Regions from separate parts of the Paenarthrobacter sp. CAP02 genome, predicted to be linked through region 1. Evidence: riboswitches for the same ligand, from Rfam matches in the RefSeq annotation. Region 1 holds a riboswitch; each other region holds the start of a gene.
What was found. Region 1 has a riboswitch for thiamine pyrophosphate ahead of thiD (bifunctional hydroxymethylpyrimidine kinase/phosphomethylpyrimidine kinase). Riboswitches for the same ligand answer to the same signal wherever they lie in the genome.

Region 1 (4,207 bases):
AGGACCCCGTGGGTCACAAGGGTGCCCGGCTGACCAGCCAGATTTCGCTGCCGGGCCGCTACCTGGTGTACGTACCGGGCGGCTCCATGACAGGTATCTCCCGCAAGTTGCCGGACGTTGAACGCAACCGCCTCAAGCGCATCCTCAAGGACCGCTTGCCGGAAAACGCCGGCGTCATTGTCCGTACCGCGGCTGAAGGTGCATCGGAAGAAGAGCTGACGCACGACATCAACCGCCTGCGCGCTCAGTGGGAGGGCATTGAGGGGCAAGCCTCCTCAACCAAGGTCCTTGCACCGGAACTGCTGTACGGCGAACCTGACCTGACCATCAAGGTAGTGCGCGACGTCTTCAACGAAGACTTCTCCAAGCTGATCGTCTCCGGTGACGACGCATGGGACACCATCGAGGCCTACGTGACCTACGTTGCCCCTGACCTGGTGGGACGCCTCGAGAAGTGGACCAAGGACCAGGACATCTTCGCTGCCTGGCGCATCGACGAGCAGATCCACAAGGCCCTGGAACGCAAGGTCTTCCTGCCCTCGGGTGGTTCGTTGGTCATTGACCGCACCGAAGCCATGACCGTGGTGGACGTCAACACCGGCAAGTTCACCGGCAGCGGCGGCAACCTCGAAGAGACTGTCACCAAGAACAACCTCGAAGCTGCCGAGGAAGTAGTCCGCCAGCTGCGCCTGCGCGATATCGGCGGCATCATTGTCATCGACTTCATCGACATGGTCCTGGAATCCAACCGCGATCTCGTGCTGCGCCGCATGGTTGAGTGCCTTGGCCGCGACCGGACCAAGCACCAGGTCGCCGAAGTCACGTCGTTGGGCCTGGTACAAATGACGCGTAAGCGCATGGGCACCGGCCTCCTCGAGGTCTTCGGCGAGCAGTGCGAGCACTGCGCCGGCCGTGGCGTCGTGACACACGATGAGCCGGTGGAACACCGCCGTGCCAACGTTGTGGCCGCTGAGCACCACCGCCCGCACACGGAGACGCAGCAGCAGCAACCGGCGGCCCGTACGGAACGGAAGCGCCGCCGAGGCAAGGGCGGGGGACAGGCTGTTTCCGAAGCCCCCGCTCCGGTTCAGTCTGCGCCGGCGGCGCCTGCGGCCTCGCCAACGCACCCTGAACCGCAGGACCCTGCGCGCCAGGCAAAGGCCGAGGCAACCCGCGCGGCGTTGGCTACCATCGCGGCTGCAGCGCACGCTGCCCACCTGCACGACGACGAGGTTCACCGTGCAGAGGAACTGGCGCGGTCAACGCATCAGACGGCTGCCGACGAACCCGTCGTTCATGGCAACGACGAAGAATCAACGGCCCACGAGGCAGCAGTCCGGGAAGCACGCTCCACCCCGGTCCTGCGTTTCGGAGGCGAAGAAGTCGCTTTGCCGTTCGTTGAACACCAGGACGAACCCCAAGCGGCCAAACCGGCAATGAGCCTGGATCTGCTGGCGGAGGCATTCTCCCACCTGGGAGCGGCGCCGGAGGCGGAAGCGGAACCAGCTGCCGTCCGCGAACCTGCTGCTGCCCCGAAGGTGGCAGCCCCGGCTCGGGCCGCTGAGCAGGATCGGGAAGCCGCTTCGACGTCCGGGAGTCGCCGAGGTCGCCGTAACCGCAGCGCAAGCAGGGCCCAAGGTGCGGCCAACGAAACCAGCGTTGAACACCATGAAGTGACTGCGTCGGCGCCACAAGGTTCGTCCCACGAGGCCAAGGCCCCTGTGGAACCAGCCAAAAAGGCACCCGCAGACGAGCCCATCATCCTGGGAGTCGGCGTGCCGGCTTCCGAGCTCTGATTCGTACAGTGCTTATCGGACCCCGTAGCAACTGCCCCGGCAGTCGCTACGGGGTCTTTTGCATGTCCAGGACGTCCATGGCCAGACCCTGGGGACGTCAATGGGTCATATCCGGGCCCCTACGAAGCGCTGTTCCCGGGCCGGGCTGCTTCCCGGTTAGGCTGGGGGACAGACACGGGGTGCCTGGCGTTGGGCCGGGCTGAGATCCAGACCCGTTGAACCTGTCCGGTTAGCACCGGCGAAGGGATGTCCCCATGACTGCACCATATTCTCCTGTCTACCCGGTCGCTTCAGGCAGGCCGACCCCGCGGGTGCTGAGTATCGCCGGCTCTGACCCATCCGGTGGGGCAGGAATCCAGGCGGACTTGAAGAGCATCGCGGCCCACGGTGGTTACGGCATGGCTGCCATCACCGCCCTCACAGCCCAGAACACCGTGGGCGTCAGCGCCGTCCACGTGCCCCCCGTCGAATTTCTGCGCCAACAACTGGACGCCATCAGCAACGACATTGAGATTGACGCCGTCAAAATCGGCATGCTCGGCGACGCTGAGGTCATCGACGAAGTCCGCAGCTGGCTCGAAAAGGTGCGTCCCGGCGTCGTGGTCCTGGACCCGGTGATGGTGGCAACCAGTGGAGACAGGCTCCTGCGCGAGTCCGCTGAGAAGGCGTTGCGTTCGCTCCTGCCGTTGGCAGACCTCCTGACCCCGAACCTTCCCGAGCTGGCAGTGCTGCTGGGCGAGGCGGAAGCTACGGACTGGGCTTCGGCGCTGGACCAGGGTAAGCGGTTGGCCGCTGAGTACGGGAACACGGTCCTGGTGAAGGGCGGCCACTTGGCGGGAACCGCGTGTCCTGATGCTTTGGTGAATACGAGCGGGTTGCTGCGGCAGGACGTGGTCGAGGTCGAAGGGCCCCGCATCGATACCCGGAACAGCCACGGCACAGGGTGTTCGTTGTCGTCCGCCCTGGCCACGGTGCAGGTCAGCACGGGGGACTGGGAAGCTTCACTGCGGGAGGTGAAGCCCTGGTTGCTTGAGGCTTTGAGGCACTCCGGGGCGTTGGAAGTAGGACGAGGAAGCGGGCCGATCCACCACTTCCACCACCAGCGGGGTCTGAGGCCTGGCGAGTTCGCCGCGACTTTGTGGGAACACGCACGCGCGGAGCTCGACGCGATCCATCGGCTTGGCTTCATCGATGGCCTTCAGAAAGGCAGCCTGCCGGAATCCGCCTTCGGCTATTACCTGGCACAGGACGCGATCTACCTCAACGGCTACTCCCGGGTCCTGGCCCGGGCCAGCGCCCTGGCCCCTACTGAAGACGAGCAGTTGTTCTGGGCCAAGGGCTCCATGCAGTGCTTGGAGGTCGAGTCGGAATTGCACAGGAACTGGCTCAGCAGCCGCGACGTGTCCGGGACAACGGGTCCCGTGACCAAGTCCTATGTGGACCATTTGCTGGCCTGTTCGGCATCGGGAAGCTACGCAGTGCTGCTGGCGGCGATTCTTCCCTGCTACTGGTTGTACGCGGAAGTGGGCCAAAAACTGCACCACGCCTACGTGGAAGCAGGTTCCCCTGTGGACCACGCATACGCGGAGTGGTTGAAGACGTACGCCGACGAAGATTTCGCCGAGGCAACCAGGACTGCGATCAAGCTCACGGACGCGGCGGCCCTTGCGGCCTCGCCGGCGGATCGCGAGGCCATGATGGAAGCCTTCACCCAGTCCTGCCGCTACGAAACTGCCTTCTTCGACGCGCCACGTGTTTTCTCCTGACCTCTCCGGTTGGGCGTCCGGGCGGGTAATTTGCGAGGCTCGCCGCGCGTCGCAGGGCAAATCGCGTTAATCGTGCCCAAACCCTGTAGGCTGTATGGGCACGGTGCCGGGAGAGTCCGTTACAACTGGTGACGCGAGTCACGTGGTAGCCTCCGGACCCGGCCTCATTTGCAGCTGAAGGTCAAACTAGCGTAATCTTGATCTTCGGTGCTTACGCCAACACTTGGGTTATGCCCCTTGGAATTGTTCATGGGATGACTCGCGGACTTCGTTCAGAAGTCCACGGCGTTGAGGCACAGCGCGAACCAAGCCTGATTCCGGTTCAGGTTCCGCACGCAAATTTAGTTATAAACGTCGAGAGAAGTGAGTACCCAAGTGGTGTACGCGATTGTCCGCGCAGGCGGCCGCCAAGAAAAAGTTTCCGTTGGAGACTACGTAACGCTTAACCGCGTCCCCGGTGGAGCCGGTAGCACGCTTGAGCTGCCCGCCTTGCTCCTGGTTGACGGCGACAAGGTCACCTCCGCAGCTGCGGAACTGGCCAACGTCAAGGTTACGGCTGAGATCCTCGAAGACCTCCGTGGTCCGAAGATCGTCATCCAGAAGTTCAAGAACAAGACCGGCTACCGGAAGCGTCAGGGTCACCGT
Region 2 (4,207 bases), on a different contig from region 1:
ACCGGATCATCATTGGTGTAAGCGAAGACCTTGAACCCGCGGTTGACCAGCTGCTCCGTAGCATCGACGAGTTCAACGGCATCGGGGAGGAGTGTGTGCTCGTCCGCGATGACTTCCAGCTTCACCCAATCGGTCTCCAGCGCCTCGCGGGCAAGTTCGGCGGTCATCACCGCGTCCTTCGCCGTGAAACAGCCGGCCGTGTTGGGCAACACCCGGATGTTGTGGTCCACCAGGAGCTGGAAGAGAGACCCGGTTTCTGCCGGCGAATAGCGCCGCATGGCTACGGTGGTCAGCTCCGTACCCGAGGCCAGGAGCGCAGCGCCCAAACCGTCCAGGCTCGGGGCACCCCCTGTTCCCATGATCAGTCGAGAACCAAAGTCGACGCCGTCGATCACCAAGGCGTCGGTGCTGGGGGCAGTGCTTGTTGTGGTCATTGTTCAGCCTCCCTGGACTGCGGTAACGAGTTCGAGTTCATCGCCGTCGGCGAGTGCTGTTGCCGCCCACTGGCTGCGCGGCACCACCTCTGAATTGCGCGCGACGGCGACACCCAGCTTGCCGCCGTCGGCCGCCTGTCCCCTGTGGTCCAGTTCGCGGCCGGTGATGGCGGTGACGAGGGTGCTGACAGAGGCGTCATCGGCCACTGCATGGTCGGATCCATTGAGTTTGATGTTCATGCGCTTTCCTTGCTGCGGGCGTGTGCTGGGACGAAGTTCCGTGGACCGGTTGCGCTGGCCGTAAAGCGGTCGGGGCGGAAAGGGGCCCACTGTGCATCGGTCGATCCGTTGATCAGTTCGCCGACAATCCTTGCGGCTACCGGTGTCAGCAGGACTCCGTGACGGAAGAACCCGGTGGCAACCACCAAACCCTCAATGTCGCCATTGGTTCCGGCGACGCGGCCAAGCAACGGTGCGTTGTCCGGCGTCCCTGGCCTGGCGCGGGCTGTTGCCTCCAGGAGTTCGAGTTCGGCGACCGCGGGGACCAGGACCTGGGCGTCGCGCAGGAGTTGATAGACGCCGCCCGCCGAGACGGCGTTGGAGGCCGTGGACAGTCCGTCCTCACGCTGGGTCGCTCCGATCACCACGGTGCCGTCGTCGCGGGGGACGATGTAGACGGGAACGCCCCGCACTATCCCCCGGACGGTGGAGGTAACGAGAGGTTGCAGGTTGTCCGGAACCCGAAGCCTGAGGATGTCACCATAGACCGGCCGCAGTGGAAGCGTGAGCCCTTCGGGCAGGCCGTCCAAGCCGGCGGCGCCCAGACCGTTTGCGACCACCGTGTCGGTGGCAAAGACTTTGGTGCCTGACTCGAGTTCGACTCCAGAGACCCTGCCTTCATCCCACAGGAGACGATGTGCCAGCGCTTTCACAGCGAATCCGTCGTCCGCCCCCGTAACCCAGCTCGGATCATCGGGAGAGTGATCCGACAGTTCGGCCAAAAGGCAGGCGGCGAGCTTGCGGGGATCCACCTGGTGGTCGGTGGGGATGTCGAAGGCACAGGAAATTTGGGGACTCAGCAAGGGCTCACGCTCCCTCGCCTCCCGGAGGGCCAATGGCTCCACTCCCAAGCCTGCAGCCTTCTGTACCACCCGGAGGTCTGCGAGCGCGCGGCGGTCGGCGGCGTCGGCACCCACGGCGAGGGTCGGCGTCGTGCGGTATCCGGCGGCGTGCGCCCCTCCGGCCAGCGCGCCAACAAAAGCGGGCCACAGCCGGGAGGATTCGACCATGAGTTCCAGGAGTTCTTCTTCCTGGTAGTGCAGTTCACTGACGGGTGCCAGCATCCCGGCCGCTGCGAAAGTTGCGCCGTTTGCGGGCCAAGGGTCGATGAGTGCGACTGAGCGGCCCAGCCTGCGCAGTTGGTGGGCGATGCCCAACCCGATGATGCCGCCGCCGATAATGGCTACATCTGCATGAATGGCGTCTGCCATGTGTTCCCTTCCCTACGCCGGTATTAGCCGGATCAGGTCAAGCGGTCGGCGCTGAAGCCCTCTCAGCCGGACGGTCACATAGTCGAACGTCGCGGCTCCCGCAGTACGTGCCCAGTGTAGAGGAACTACTCTGGTTCCCATGACCCAGCCTGAATCCCTCGCCTCAGCCCGACTCTATTTGTGCACCGATGCCCGGAAGCGACAGGGCGATTTCAAAGACTTCGTCGATGCCGCCTTCGAGGGTGGGGTGGACATCATCCAGCTCCGGGACAAGTCGATCGAGGCAGCCGAAGAACTGGACTTGCTGGCCATCCTGCGGAGTGTGGCAGAGCGGCACGGCCGACTGTGGGCTGTCAACGATCGGGCCGATATTGCCAGTGTTTCCGGGGCTCCTGTGTTCCACGTGGGCCAGAAGGACCTGCCCCTTCCGGTGGCCCGGACCTTCCTCCCGGCCCCTGCCGCGATTGGACTTTCCACGCACACTCCGGAGCAGGTCAATGCGGCCATTGCCGCTTCTACCGGCGACGGCGGCCTGGACTATTTCTGTGTCGGTCCGGTTTGGGCGACACCCACCAAACCAGGGCGCCAAGCCGTTGGGCCGGACCTGGTCACATATGCCGCAGAAGCGATGAGGCGTGCCACGGAAACGACCGACGGCGCCGTGCAGCTCCCCTGGTTCGCTATTGGCGGCATCGACCTGGGCAACGTGGAACAGGTCCTTTCGGCGGGGGCCAGCAGGATCGTGGTTGTCCGTGCCATCACCGAAGCCGCAGACCCGACGGCGGCTGCCAAGTCGCTGCTGGAAGCCCTGGACTCAATTTAGCGAAAGTCGCTCACCGTGCGGCCTTGACATGGTGTGATCCCCGGAATCCGGGCTACCCTGATTTTCGTGTCACATCATCGGATTGCACCCAACGTCGACGACTCGTCGGACCAGCTCGCAGCGGCCCTCGCCGCACTCCGGACGGAGCTGGAACTCCCAGGCGACTACCCCACGGGGGCAGTGGAAGAAGCCCGAAAAGCCGTGGCGGACCTGAAGCTGCCTGAACGCGACCTTCGGGACATTCCGTTTGTCACCATCGACCCGGCCACGTCGACAGACCTGGACCAGGCGCTGTTCATAGAGCGCGCCGGTGACGGTTACAAGGTCCTCTATGCGATCGCCGACGTTCCGTCCTTCGTGGCTCCCGGTGGTGCCCTCGACACGGAGACACGCCGGCGCGGCCAGACCTTCTATGCTCCGGATGGACGCATTCCCTTGCACCCGGAAGTCATCAGCGAACATGCCGGCAGCCTGCTGGCAGAGCAGGACTGTGGCGCCTTCGTCTGGGATTTCGTCCTGGACGCGCAGGCCGAAGCAGTGACGGTGACAGTAGGCCGCGCCACCGTGCGCAGCCGGGCCAAGCTAAGTTACAAGGGCGTCCAGGAGCAGATCGACGACGGAACGGCACCGCCTGTACTGCAGCTCCTCAAGGAAGTGGGGTTGAAACGGGTAGAACTCGAACGCCTCCGCGGCGGCGCGAGCCTGAACATGCCCGAACAGGAGATCGTCCAAGCGGCCGACGGCGGCGGGTACAGGATCGTTGCTGCCCCGTCGTTGCCGGTGGAGGACTGGAACGCGCAGATTTCACTCATGACCGGGATGGCGGCAGCTCAGCTGATGCTGGACGGCAAGGTTGGCATACTGCGCACCATGCCCGCACCGGATGAACGCTCCCTGCGTCACTTCAAAAGGCAGACCACGGCCCTTGGTAAACCCTGGGATGGACGGATCAGCTACGGCGAATACCTGCGGACCCTGGACGCATCAGACCCGAAGCAACTCGCCATCCTGCACTCAGCCGGGACGTTGTTCAGGGGTGCCAACTACACACCTTTCGACGGCGAGGTCCCGACGGAAGTCATCCAGGCAGCCATCGGCGCTCCGTACGCGCACACCACAGCACCGTTGCGCCGCCTCATCGACCGTTTCGTCCTGGTGATCTGCGAGGCACTGAGCAACAAGCGCGACATCCCTGCCTGGGCCCGGGAAGCCTTGCCGTCCTTGCCCGAGATCATGGCCTCGTCCGATCAACTCGCTGGCCGCCTCGAGCGTGCCGCCCTGGATACGGTGGAAGCGGCACTGGTTGCCAACCATGTTGGCCAGGAATTTGATGCGGTGGTCATTTCCGGCTCGAAGCCAAACGGGAACGGAAAGGGCAACGGGAACGGAAACGGGAACGGCGGTCCTTACGGAATCGTCCAAATAGCGGAGCCCGCCGTGACCGCCCGTTGCGACGGCGA
Region 3 (4,207 bases), on a different contig from region 1:
TGGCAGCGGGCGGGCACCGGCCCCAGGATTCAGTGGATGGCGATCACATCATCCGCTCGTTTGTCGCGGACGTGGGACGGGCCATGTCAGTTCAGGCGTCCTGAACTGCCATTGCCCGCAGTGCCGGGTACCTGCAGTTCCGGCAGGTAGACCTTCCCGCCGGAGGCCAGGAACTCCTGGCTCTTTTCCCTCATGCCGCTGTACATGCCGGCGATTGCGGCCTGCGCTTCAGCTGAGCCGTACTCATCGCGGATATCCTGGCTGATCCGCATGGAGCAGAATTTCGGCCCGCACATCGAGCAGAAGTGCGCGGTCTTGGCCGGCTCGGCGGGCAGGGTTTCGTCGTGGAACGCCTCGGCTGTCACAGGATCGAGGGACAGGGCGAACTGGTCGCGCCAACGGAACTCGAAGCGGGCTTTGGACAGTGCATCGTCGCGCTCGTTCGCGCCAGGGTGCCCCTTGGCGAGGTCAGCGGCGTGGGCGGCGATCTTGTAGGTGATCACACCGGTTTTGACGTCGTCCTTGTTCGGCAGGCCAAGGTGTTCCTTGGGCGTCACGTAGCAGAGCATTGCCGTGCCGTAGCGGGCGATTTCGGTCGCGCCGATGGCTGAGGTGATGTGGTCGTAGCCGGGCGCCACATCCGTGACCAAGGGACCCAGTGTGTAGAACGGGGCACCCTTGCACAGTTCCTGCTGGCGTTCGACGTTTTCACGGACCAAGTGGAAGGGGATGTGCCCCGGGCCTTCCACCATGACCTGGACATCGAACTCCCACGCCCGCTGGGTCAGCTCGGCAAGGGTGTCCAGCTCTGCGAACTGCGCGGCATCATTGGCGTCCGCGATGGAGCCGGGACGCAGACCGTCGCCGAGCGAAAAGGCGACATCGTACTTGGCGAAGATCTCGCACAGTTCGTCGAAGTGGGTGTAAAGGAAGTTCTCCTGGTGGTGGGCCAGGCACCAGCCGGCCATGATCGAGCCGCCGCGGGAAACGATGCCGGTGACGCGATTGGCAGTCAACGGGACGTAGCGCAGCAGCACCCCGGCATGGACGGTCATGTAGTCCACCCCTTGTTCGCACTGTTCAATCACGGTGTCGCGGAAGATCTCCCACGTGAGCTTATTGGCCTCGCCGTTGACCTTTTCGAGTGCCTGATAAATGGGAACCGTGCCGATTGGAACAGGGGAGTTGCGGATGATCCATTCCCGCGTGGTGTGGATGTCATCGCCGGTGGAGAGGTCCATGACCGTATCGGCACCCCATTGCGCCGCCCACTGAAGTTTGTCCACTTCCTCGGTGATGGAGCTGGTGACCGCGGAGTTGCCAATATTGGCGTTGATCTTGACCAGGAACGCCTTGCCGATAATCATCGGTTCGGATTCCGGGTGGTTGATGTTGCTGGGGATGATGGCGCGTCCGGCGGCAACTTCGCTGCGGACCAGTTCGACATCGCAGTTCTCGCGCAAGGCCACGAACTGCATCTCCTGCGTCACGATGCCCTTCCGGGCATAGTGCATCTGCGTCACGGTTTTCTGCTCGACGGCGCGGCGGGGCACCGGTTGTGCGCCCTTCCACTCCGCCGATGCCGCACCGCGCCGGACCGCGGACTTGCCGTCGTCGAGCAGGTTCCTTTCCCGGCCCGAGTACGGCTCCGTGTCGCCCCGGCCTTCGATCCAGGGTGCACGGAACGGTTCCAGCCCGACTCTCGGGTCACTGCCCGGTCCGGCAGTTCGATAGACCTGCAGGGGCGGGTTGGCTTGGCCATTGGGGGAGGGTTCCAGTGCGATCTCGGTGACAGGAACGCGAATGCCATGTTCGGGATCTTCAAGCCACCCCAGCGAGTGGGATTTCAGCGACTGCGTCACGGTTTCCGGTGCCCCGGTCTCAACGACGGTCCCGTTTTGGGCAGGGCTGTGCTGAGTTTCTGTGGTGCTCAAGGGACTGCTCACTTCCTTCGCCGGCATTACCCGGACAGGTTCAACGGTCGCAGACTGCCTCAGTCCGATCTCAGCCCCTGCAGGGGCCCCCGTGTGGTCGTAGACGAAGTTACCACAGATGCCTGCGGCCGCACAGTCATATGGCGTTGCAGGCTTGCCCGGCAGGTACGGGGCTAGGCTTTTTGCCATGGCCAACATCATCGAATTCAGCGGTACGGTGCTCGTAGCAGCAGACAAGGAGCGCAGGGGCATGTGGTCCGTTGACGGTCGCCTGACGTTCATCCAGCCGGTCGCGGCACCGGACGTTGTGCTCGACGGCTGGGTCCTGCCCGGCTTTGTCGACGCCCACTGCCACATCGGTTTGGGGCCGGGTGGTGCGGTTGATGAGCAGACCACCCTCGCCCAGGCACGGGCAGACCTGGCGGCCGGCACGCTGTTGATCCGTGATGCAGGATCGCCCAGTGACACGCGCTGGGTTCAAGGGCGCGCGGATTTGCCGCGCCTTATCAGGGCTGGCCGGCATATAGCCAGGGACCGGCGGTACCTCCGCGGGCTGGGCCATGAAATCGAGCCCGAACAGCTCGTGGAGACCGTCCGCAAAGAAGCCCGTGACGGCGATGGCTGGGTAAAACTCGTGGGCGACTGGATCGATCGCGGCATTGGTGACCTGGCCGCGTCCTTCCCGGCAAAGCTGGTCAAGGACGCCATTTCGGCCGCGCACGATGAGGGTGCCAGGGTGACGGCCCACTGCTTCGCCGAAGACACCATTGACGACATGCTGGACGCCAATATCGACTGCATCGAACACGCAACGGGCCTCTTGCCCCGGCACCTTCCGCGGTTTGTGGAGCAGGGTGTTCCGATTGTCCCTACGCTGGTCAACATTGCGACTTTTCCGGAGATTTCCGCCCAGGCCGCGCCCAAGTTCCCCGTCTACGCAGATCACATGGCGAAGCTGTGGGAACGCCGTCACGACCGTGTGCTGGAAGCCTTCGAAGCCGGTGTCACCATCTACACGGGCACCGATGCCGGCAGCGTCATCAAGCACGGCCGGATTGCGGACGAGATGAAGGAACTGCACGACGCCGGCCTGCCGCCTTCCGCTGTCCTGGAGGCCGCAACGTGGGGCGCCAGGGCGTGGCTGGGGGCCGAAGCCATCAGCGAAGGGGCGAGTGCCGACGTCGTTCTCTGCCGTGAAGATCCGCGGGTCGCCCTCGACACCGTGGCCGAACTCCAGCACATCGTTTTGCGTGGCGGGATCATCCGTTAGGAATAAATTGAAGCTTCAAGTAATTTAGTACTAGTAGAAGGGTGCCGAAAGGGCGGCAGCCTCAGACCCAGGAGCTTCACATGACTACAGCAAACAGCCAGGATCTTCTTCCTGCCGAACTCACCATGGGCACCGTCATGCTCAAGGTTGGCGACATGAAGGTCATGAGCGACTACTACCAGCGCGCCTTGGGCCTGGACATCGTGGCCGAGCAGGATGGCGGACTGTACTTGGGCCGCACCGGAAAGCCTGTTGTCCACCTGGCGCCTGCCTCAGGCCTGCAGATTCCGGGCCGCGGGGAAGCGGGTCTCTTCCACACCGCCATCCTCTTTGAAGACCAGCCCTCTCTGGCGGCCACCATTGCCACGGCGGCAGAATACGAGCCGCGCGCCTTTGCCGGAAGCGCCGACCACCTGGTCAGCGAGGCGTTCTATTTCACCGACCCCGAGGGCAACGGTATTGAGCTCTACTATGACAAGCCCCGCGAACTGTGGCAGTGGGACGGCAAGAACGTCGTCATGGACAACGTCGCACTCCCGCCGCAGCGGTTCCTGCAGCAGCACCTGAGTGAGGCTGCCGTGACCGGCCAGCGGGAGGCAGCCGCCGGGATCGGCCACGTGCACCTCCAAGTGGGGGACGTCGAAACTGCGCAAAAGTTCTATGTGGAAACCCTGGGGTTCGAGCGGACGGCGGGCTGGCACGGCCAGGCCTTGTTCGTTTCCGCCGGGGGATACCACCACCATATGGCCATGAACGTGTGGAACAGTCGGGGCGCCGGACCCCGAAAGGACACGCTGGGGCTGGGGGAAGTCCTGATCGAGGTCCCCACGGCCGATGACGTCGCGATGCTGGCGGACCGGCTGAAGGTGGCGGGCGTCCAGAATCACCACACCGGCGCTGAGCTTCGGTTCGACGACCCATGGCGGAACAAGCTGCGCGTCGCCGTTCGCTGAATCGTCCTGGCAGCCCATGGCTGCACTAGGCTGGGCATTGACGGCGCGGA
Region 4 (4,207 bases), on a different contig from region 1:
TCAACGTACTGCGCGCCATTCCGTTCGCGCTGATCTTCCTCGCCAAAGTGGTGGCAGCGAGCTTCCTCGTGTTGTACCTGGCTGTGGTCAAAGGGCCAAAGGTGCGCAGCGCCGTCGTCGCCGTTCCGTTGCGTAGCCATTCCGACCTCATGGTGACGGCAACAGGGCACGTCATCTCCCTGATTCCGGGCTCGTTGGTGGTGGAAGTGGACCGGTCGACGTCCACGCTGTACCTGCACGCGCTCAACATTTACCAAGAGGCTGACATCGAAAAGATCCGTCAGGAAGTCCAGAACATTGAAGCCGGCTTGATCCGCATCATGGGCACCCGCGAGGAAGTCCAGGCGTTGGGAGCCGAGATCAGTCCAGGCGTGAAAGGGGCAGCCCTGTGAAGGAAATCGTCCTCATAGTTACGGCCGTTATTCTCAGCCTGGCCGCTGCCGGCGCCATCGTGCGGATCGCGATCGGTCCCTCGTTGCTGGACCGGGTCTTGGCATCCGACGTTCTGCTGGCAATTCTCGGCGCAGCCTTGGCGATCGACATGGCGGTGAACCGGCACCTGAATAACCTGATGCTGCTGGTAGCACTGGCCGTGATCGGCTTTATTGGCTCGGTGACAGTAGCCCGGTTCGTGGCTGAGCGGAGGGAACAGAGCAATGAGTCCTGATGCCACCGGCGTGGATGCCGTCATCGATGGTGTGACCGCCGTGTTCCTGGTAGTGGGAGCGCTGATGTCCCTTGGCGCTGCGGTTGGTTTGCTGCGTTTCCCTGACCTGATGAGCCGCATGCACGCTGCTACCAAACCGCAGGTCCTGGGCTTGTTCCTCATGCTGGCGGCCATCGGCCTGCAGATGCGGACCTGGTGGGTGTGGCCCGTGCTGTTGGTGGCGTGGATTTTCCAGCTGCTGACCGCGCCGGTGTCGGCCCACATGGTCGGTCGGGCTGCGTACCGGACCAAGCATGGCCACCGGGAGATGCTGACCAAGGACGAACTTGAGGCCGTCGTACAGAGGGCGGCTGCGGGGCAAGTCGACCCGGAGGGTTAAAGCCAACGCGGGGTCACTTCCGGCCCATCCCCACGGGGATTCATGGGCCGGAAGTGACCCCGCGTTGCTTAACGCCGCGGTGCGCCTAGACGATGTCCTGGGACTTCGCGAAGCGGGCGATGGCACGCTGGGTGCCCCTGCTGGCCAGCACCTGGATGAGTGTGCTCACAAACGCCGAGATCAAGGCGAAGGTGAGGGCGGAGCGAAGGCTCGTTTCCATGTCATCGTTGCCTGTGGGCGGCTTGTTGCCTGTGGCCTTTTCCCACCCTTTGTTGACGAGTTTTGTTCCGACGAAGCCCGCCCCGAGGCTCACTCCGGCGCCGATCAGCTTGAAGAAGAGGTTCATGCCACCAGCCTAGCTGCAACGCGTGGACCGGCAACGCTAGCGGCGGCTTTCCCGTTCCTTGAGGAAGGCGGCCAGGGAGCCTACGGGCGCCAGGACTGGGACGACAGTGTGCTCGGCCGTCCATATGGCATCGACGGTCCCGTATCCGGCGATTTCCTTGAGGAGGTAGAAGGTGGGCGGCATCAGTTTCAGGGTGCCTACTGCCTCTGCCGCGAGGATTCCCTCCACGGGCATCCACAGGGATTGCCACGCTTCGGTTGTTTGGTGGTGGGGCTCCATGTCCGCCGAGGGCCTGGCCACGTAGAAGAACGTGTCGAAACGCTTGGGCATGTCGATCGGGGTAATCCAGTTGGCCCATGGGCGCAGGTCACCGGCGTCGATGCTCAGCCCGGCTTCCTCCCGGACCTCCCGGATCGCAGCGGTGAGCACGGTCCCTGCTTTAGTAAGCGCATCGCCGGAAGCGATGGAGCTGGCCTGCCAGTCCGCCGCATGGCTGCTGAGCAGTTCGGGGGCGTAGTCCCACCCTGAGTGGTCGGCAGGGTCCACGCGTCCTCCCGGGAAAACCACCATTCCTGCGGCGAAGTCCATGGTGCTGACCCTGTGCTGGACGAACGCCTCGAGCCCGGGCGGGGTATCGCGGAGCAGGATGACGCTTGCGGCGAGGCGTGCTTCAGCCACATCAACGTTGTCTGGAAGGCCAGAGCCGGGTTGGTCCGTCATGAAGTGTGCCCCTTCGCTTTGGATGTTGCTGGATCATTCTCTCAGGTCCGTTGCGAGGCCTGGTGTGCAGGGTGTGGGCCCAACGAAGGGTGTTCAGCGGGCCTCACAACGGTGGGGGTGGGCCGGAATGTGACCGGACCGCAGTCCCCACCGCGGAGTGCAGGTGTAAACTGAACCAGCCCAGCAGGGCAGATTTAATAACGACAGGGGAGCGCCGCCGTCGGAACCTGCAGAGATGCGGGAGCCGCGAGGGCGCTGAGAGTGCGGACAGCCGCAGACCCTCGAACCTGATCCGGTTAGTACCGGCGCAAGGGAGTCGAGCTTCTCAGAGTGTCCGGAACCGGGCGGCGCAGGCCGGTCGGGTAATCCGGGGAGCACTTTCCCCTCCTGTAACTCAGGAGGCAGAAAAATGACCACGGTAAGCGTGAAGAAGACCAGTTATAACTGGCGTGTTGTAGACATTGTGGTGGCAGCATTGATCGCCATCGCCGGCGGCGTGATTTTCTGGGCATGGTCCCAAGGCGCCGCACTGGTATCCATCCCCATGAACGCGGCGTATCCGCCGCTGACGGGCTTGATCGCGGGCGGTTGGATGATTCCGGCGGTCCTGGGCATGCTCATCATCCGTAAGCCGGGTGCCGCCCTGTTCTGCGAGTCCGTTGCTGCCACAGGCGAACTCATCATGGGCTCCCAGTACGGCACAACCGTACTGATCTCCGGCGTCCTTCAGGGCCTCGGCGCGGAGCTCATCTTCGCCGCGTTCCTCTACAAGAAGTTCAACCTGCCCACCTCGCTCCTTGCCGGTGCAGGTGCGGGCCTCTTCTGCGGCCTCAACGACTCGTTCCTTCCCTGGGGCTGGAACATCGCCTACGAGGCAATCGACAAGCTCACTTACATCACGTTCACCACGATCTCCGGGGCGATCATTGCGGGCGCACTGTCATGGATTGCCACCCGCGGCCTGGCGAAAACCGGCGTCCTTAGTTCCTTCGCGTCGCGCAAGGCCGCTTCGGAGCCCGTCTTCAGCTGATGCCCGTCATTGAACGCGGCGGCCACGTCCGGCCTGCCGCCATCACAGCCGAGGGCTGGGGATGGCGGCACGCCGGAAGGGCCACGCCAGCCATCCAAGGCCTTGACCTCAGGATCGAACCGGGGGAGCGGGTATTGCTGCTCGGCCCCTCGGGTGCGGGCAAGTCCACGCTCCTGCATGCCCTTGCGGGGGTGTTGGGGGACGAGGAAGACGACTCGGACGAGACTGGCTCGCTGCTGCTGGACGGCGCTTCTCCCCGGGAGCAGCGCGGCCGCGCCGGCCTGATGCAGCAGGACCCGGAAACGCAGGTTGTCCTGTCCCGCGTGGGGGACGACGTCGCCTTCGGCGCCGAGAACCTGGCCGTGCCGCCGGAGGAAATTTGGGCCCGCGTCCATGAAGCGCTCGCCGACGTCGGGTTGCGGACCGCTGCCGGCGGCGGACTGGCGTTGGATCATCCGACGGCGGCCCTGTCCGGCGGGCAGAAACAGCGCCTCGCGCTTGCGGGGATTTTGGCGATGCGGCCCGGGCTGATCCTGCTGGACGAACCAACGGCCAACCTGGACCCTGCAGGGGTCCTTGAGGTGCGGGACGCGGTGGGCCGCTGCCTCGACAAGACCGGAGCCACCCTTGTTGTGGTGGAACACCGTGTGTCAGTGTGGAAGGACCTGGTGGACCGGATTGTGGTGTTGCAGCCAGGATCCGCGGGCAACGGCACTCCGGGCGTCCTGTTGGACGGGCCGCGGGAACAGGTCCTGTCGGAGGCCCGGACCATGCTGATGGCAGCCGGCGTCTGGGTTCCCGGATACGTCCCGGCAACCCGTGCCCGGCGCACTGAGACCTCCGCCGCGCAACTGCTCCTGGCTGCCCAGGACGTGGCGGTCTCGCGGGAAAAGCCCCGCCGAAAGGGATTCCGGACCATCCCCCCGGTTCCTGTGCAATCCGACGTCAGCGCCCAGGTCAGGGCGGGCCAAGCGCTCACCATAACTGGTCCGAATGGTGCCGGAAAGTCCACCTTTGCGCTCACCTTGGCTGGCCTCCTGGCGCCGGTGGACGGCCAGGTGAGTG

Region 2: it holds a riboswitch for thiamine pyrophosphate, as region 1 does, so the genes downstream of both, thiO (glycine oxidase ThiO) here and thiD (bifunctional hydroxymethylpyrimidine kinase/phosphomethylpyrimidine kinase) in region 1, are expected to answer to the same signal.
Region 3: it holds a riboswitch for thiamine pyrophosphate, as region 1 does, so the genes downstream of both, thiC (phosphomethylpyrimidine synthase ThiC) here and thiD (bifunctional hydroxymethylpyrimidine kinase/phosphomethylpyrimidine kinase) in region 1, are expected to answer to the same signal.
Region 4: it holds a riboswitch for thiamine pyrophosphate, as region 1 does, so the genes downstream of both, ABHM97_RS19595 (ECF transporter S component) here and thiD (bifunctional hydroxymethylpyrimidine kinase/phosphomethylpyrimidine kinase) in region 1, are expected to answer to the same signal.

The regions. Positions count from the first base shown of each region.
Region 1 is NZ_JBEEII010000003.1:61,315-65,521, forward strand. Features, by position in the region: gene ABHM97_RS05875 (Rne/Rng family ribonuclease) at 1-1,796, shown strand, start outside; TPP riboswitch at 1,962-2,060, shown strand; gene thiD (bifunctional hydroxymethylpyrimidine kinase/phosphomethylpyrimidine kinase) at 2,051-3,562, shown strand; gene rplU (50S ribosomal protein L21) at 3,938-4,207, shown strand, end outside.
Region 2 is NZ_JBEEII010000004.1:25,147-29,353, reverse strand. Features, by position in the region: gene ABHM97_RS07965 (thiazole synthase) at 1-434, opposite strand, end outside; gene thiS (sulfur carrier protein ThiS) at 438-674, opposite strand; gene thiO (glycine oxidase ThiO) at 671-1,924, opposite strand; TPP riboswitch at 1,917-2,036, opposite strand; gene thiE (thiamine phosphate synthase) at 2,064-2,747, shown strand; gene ABHM97_RS07945 (RNB domain-containing ribonuclease) at 2,814-4,207, shown strand, end outside.
Region 3 is NZ_JBEEII010000004.1:417,774-421,980, forward strand. Features, by position in the region: gene ABHM97_RS09830 (alpha/beta fold hydrolase) at 1-104, shown strand, start outside; gene thiC (phosphomethylpyrimidine synthase ThiC) at 87-1,934, opposite strand; TPP riboswitch at 1,930-2,037, opposite strand; gene ABHM97_RS09840 (amidohydrolase family protein) at 2,122-3,204, shown strand; gene ABHM97_RS09845 (VOC family protein) at 3,285-4,157, shown strand.
Region 4 is NZ_JBEEII010000014.1:76,755-80,961, forward strand. Features, by position in the region: gene ABHM97_RS19570 (Na+/H+ antiporter subunit E) at 1-392, shown strand, start outside; gene ABHM97_RS19575 (MrpF/PhaF family protein) at 389-667, shown strand; gene mnhG (monovalent cation/H(+) antiporter subunit G) at 657-1,046, shown strand; gene ABHM97_RS19585 (DUF4235 domain-containing protein) at 1,132-1,392, opposite strand; gene ABHM97_RS19590 (NUDIX hydrolase) at 1,429-2,112, opposite strand; TPP riboswitch at 2,308-2,444, shown strand; gene ABHM97_RS19595 (ECF transporter S component) at 2,522-3,142, shown strand; gene ABHM97_RS19600 (ABC transporter ATP-binding protein) at 3,142-4,207, shown strand, end outside.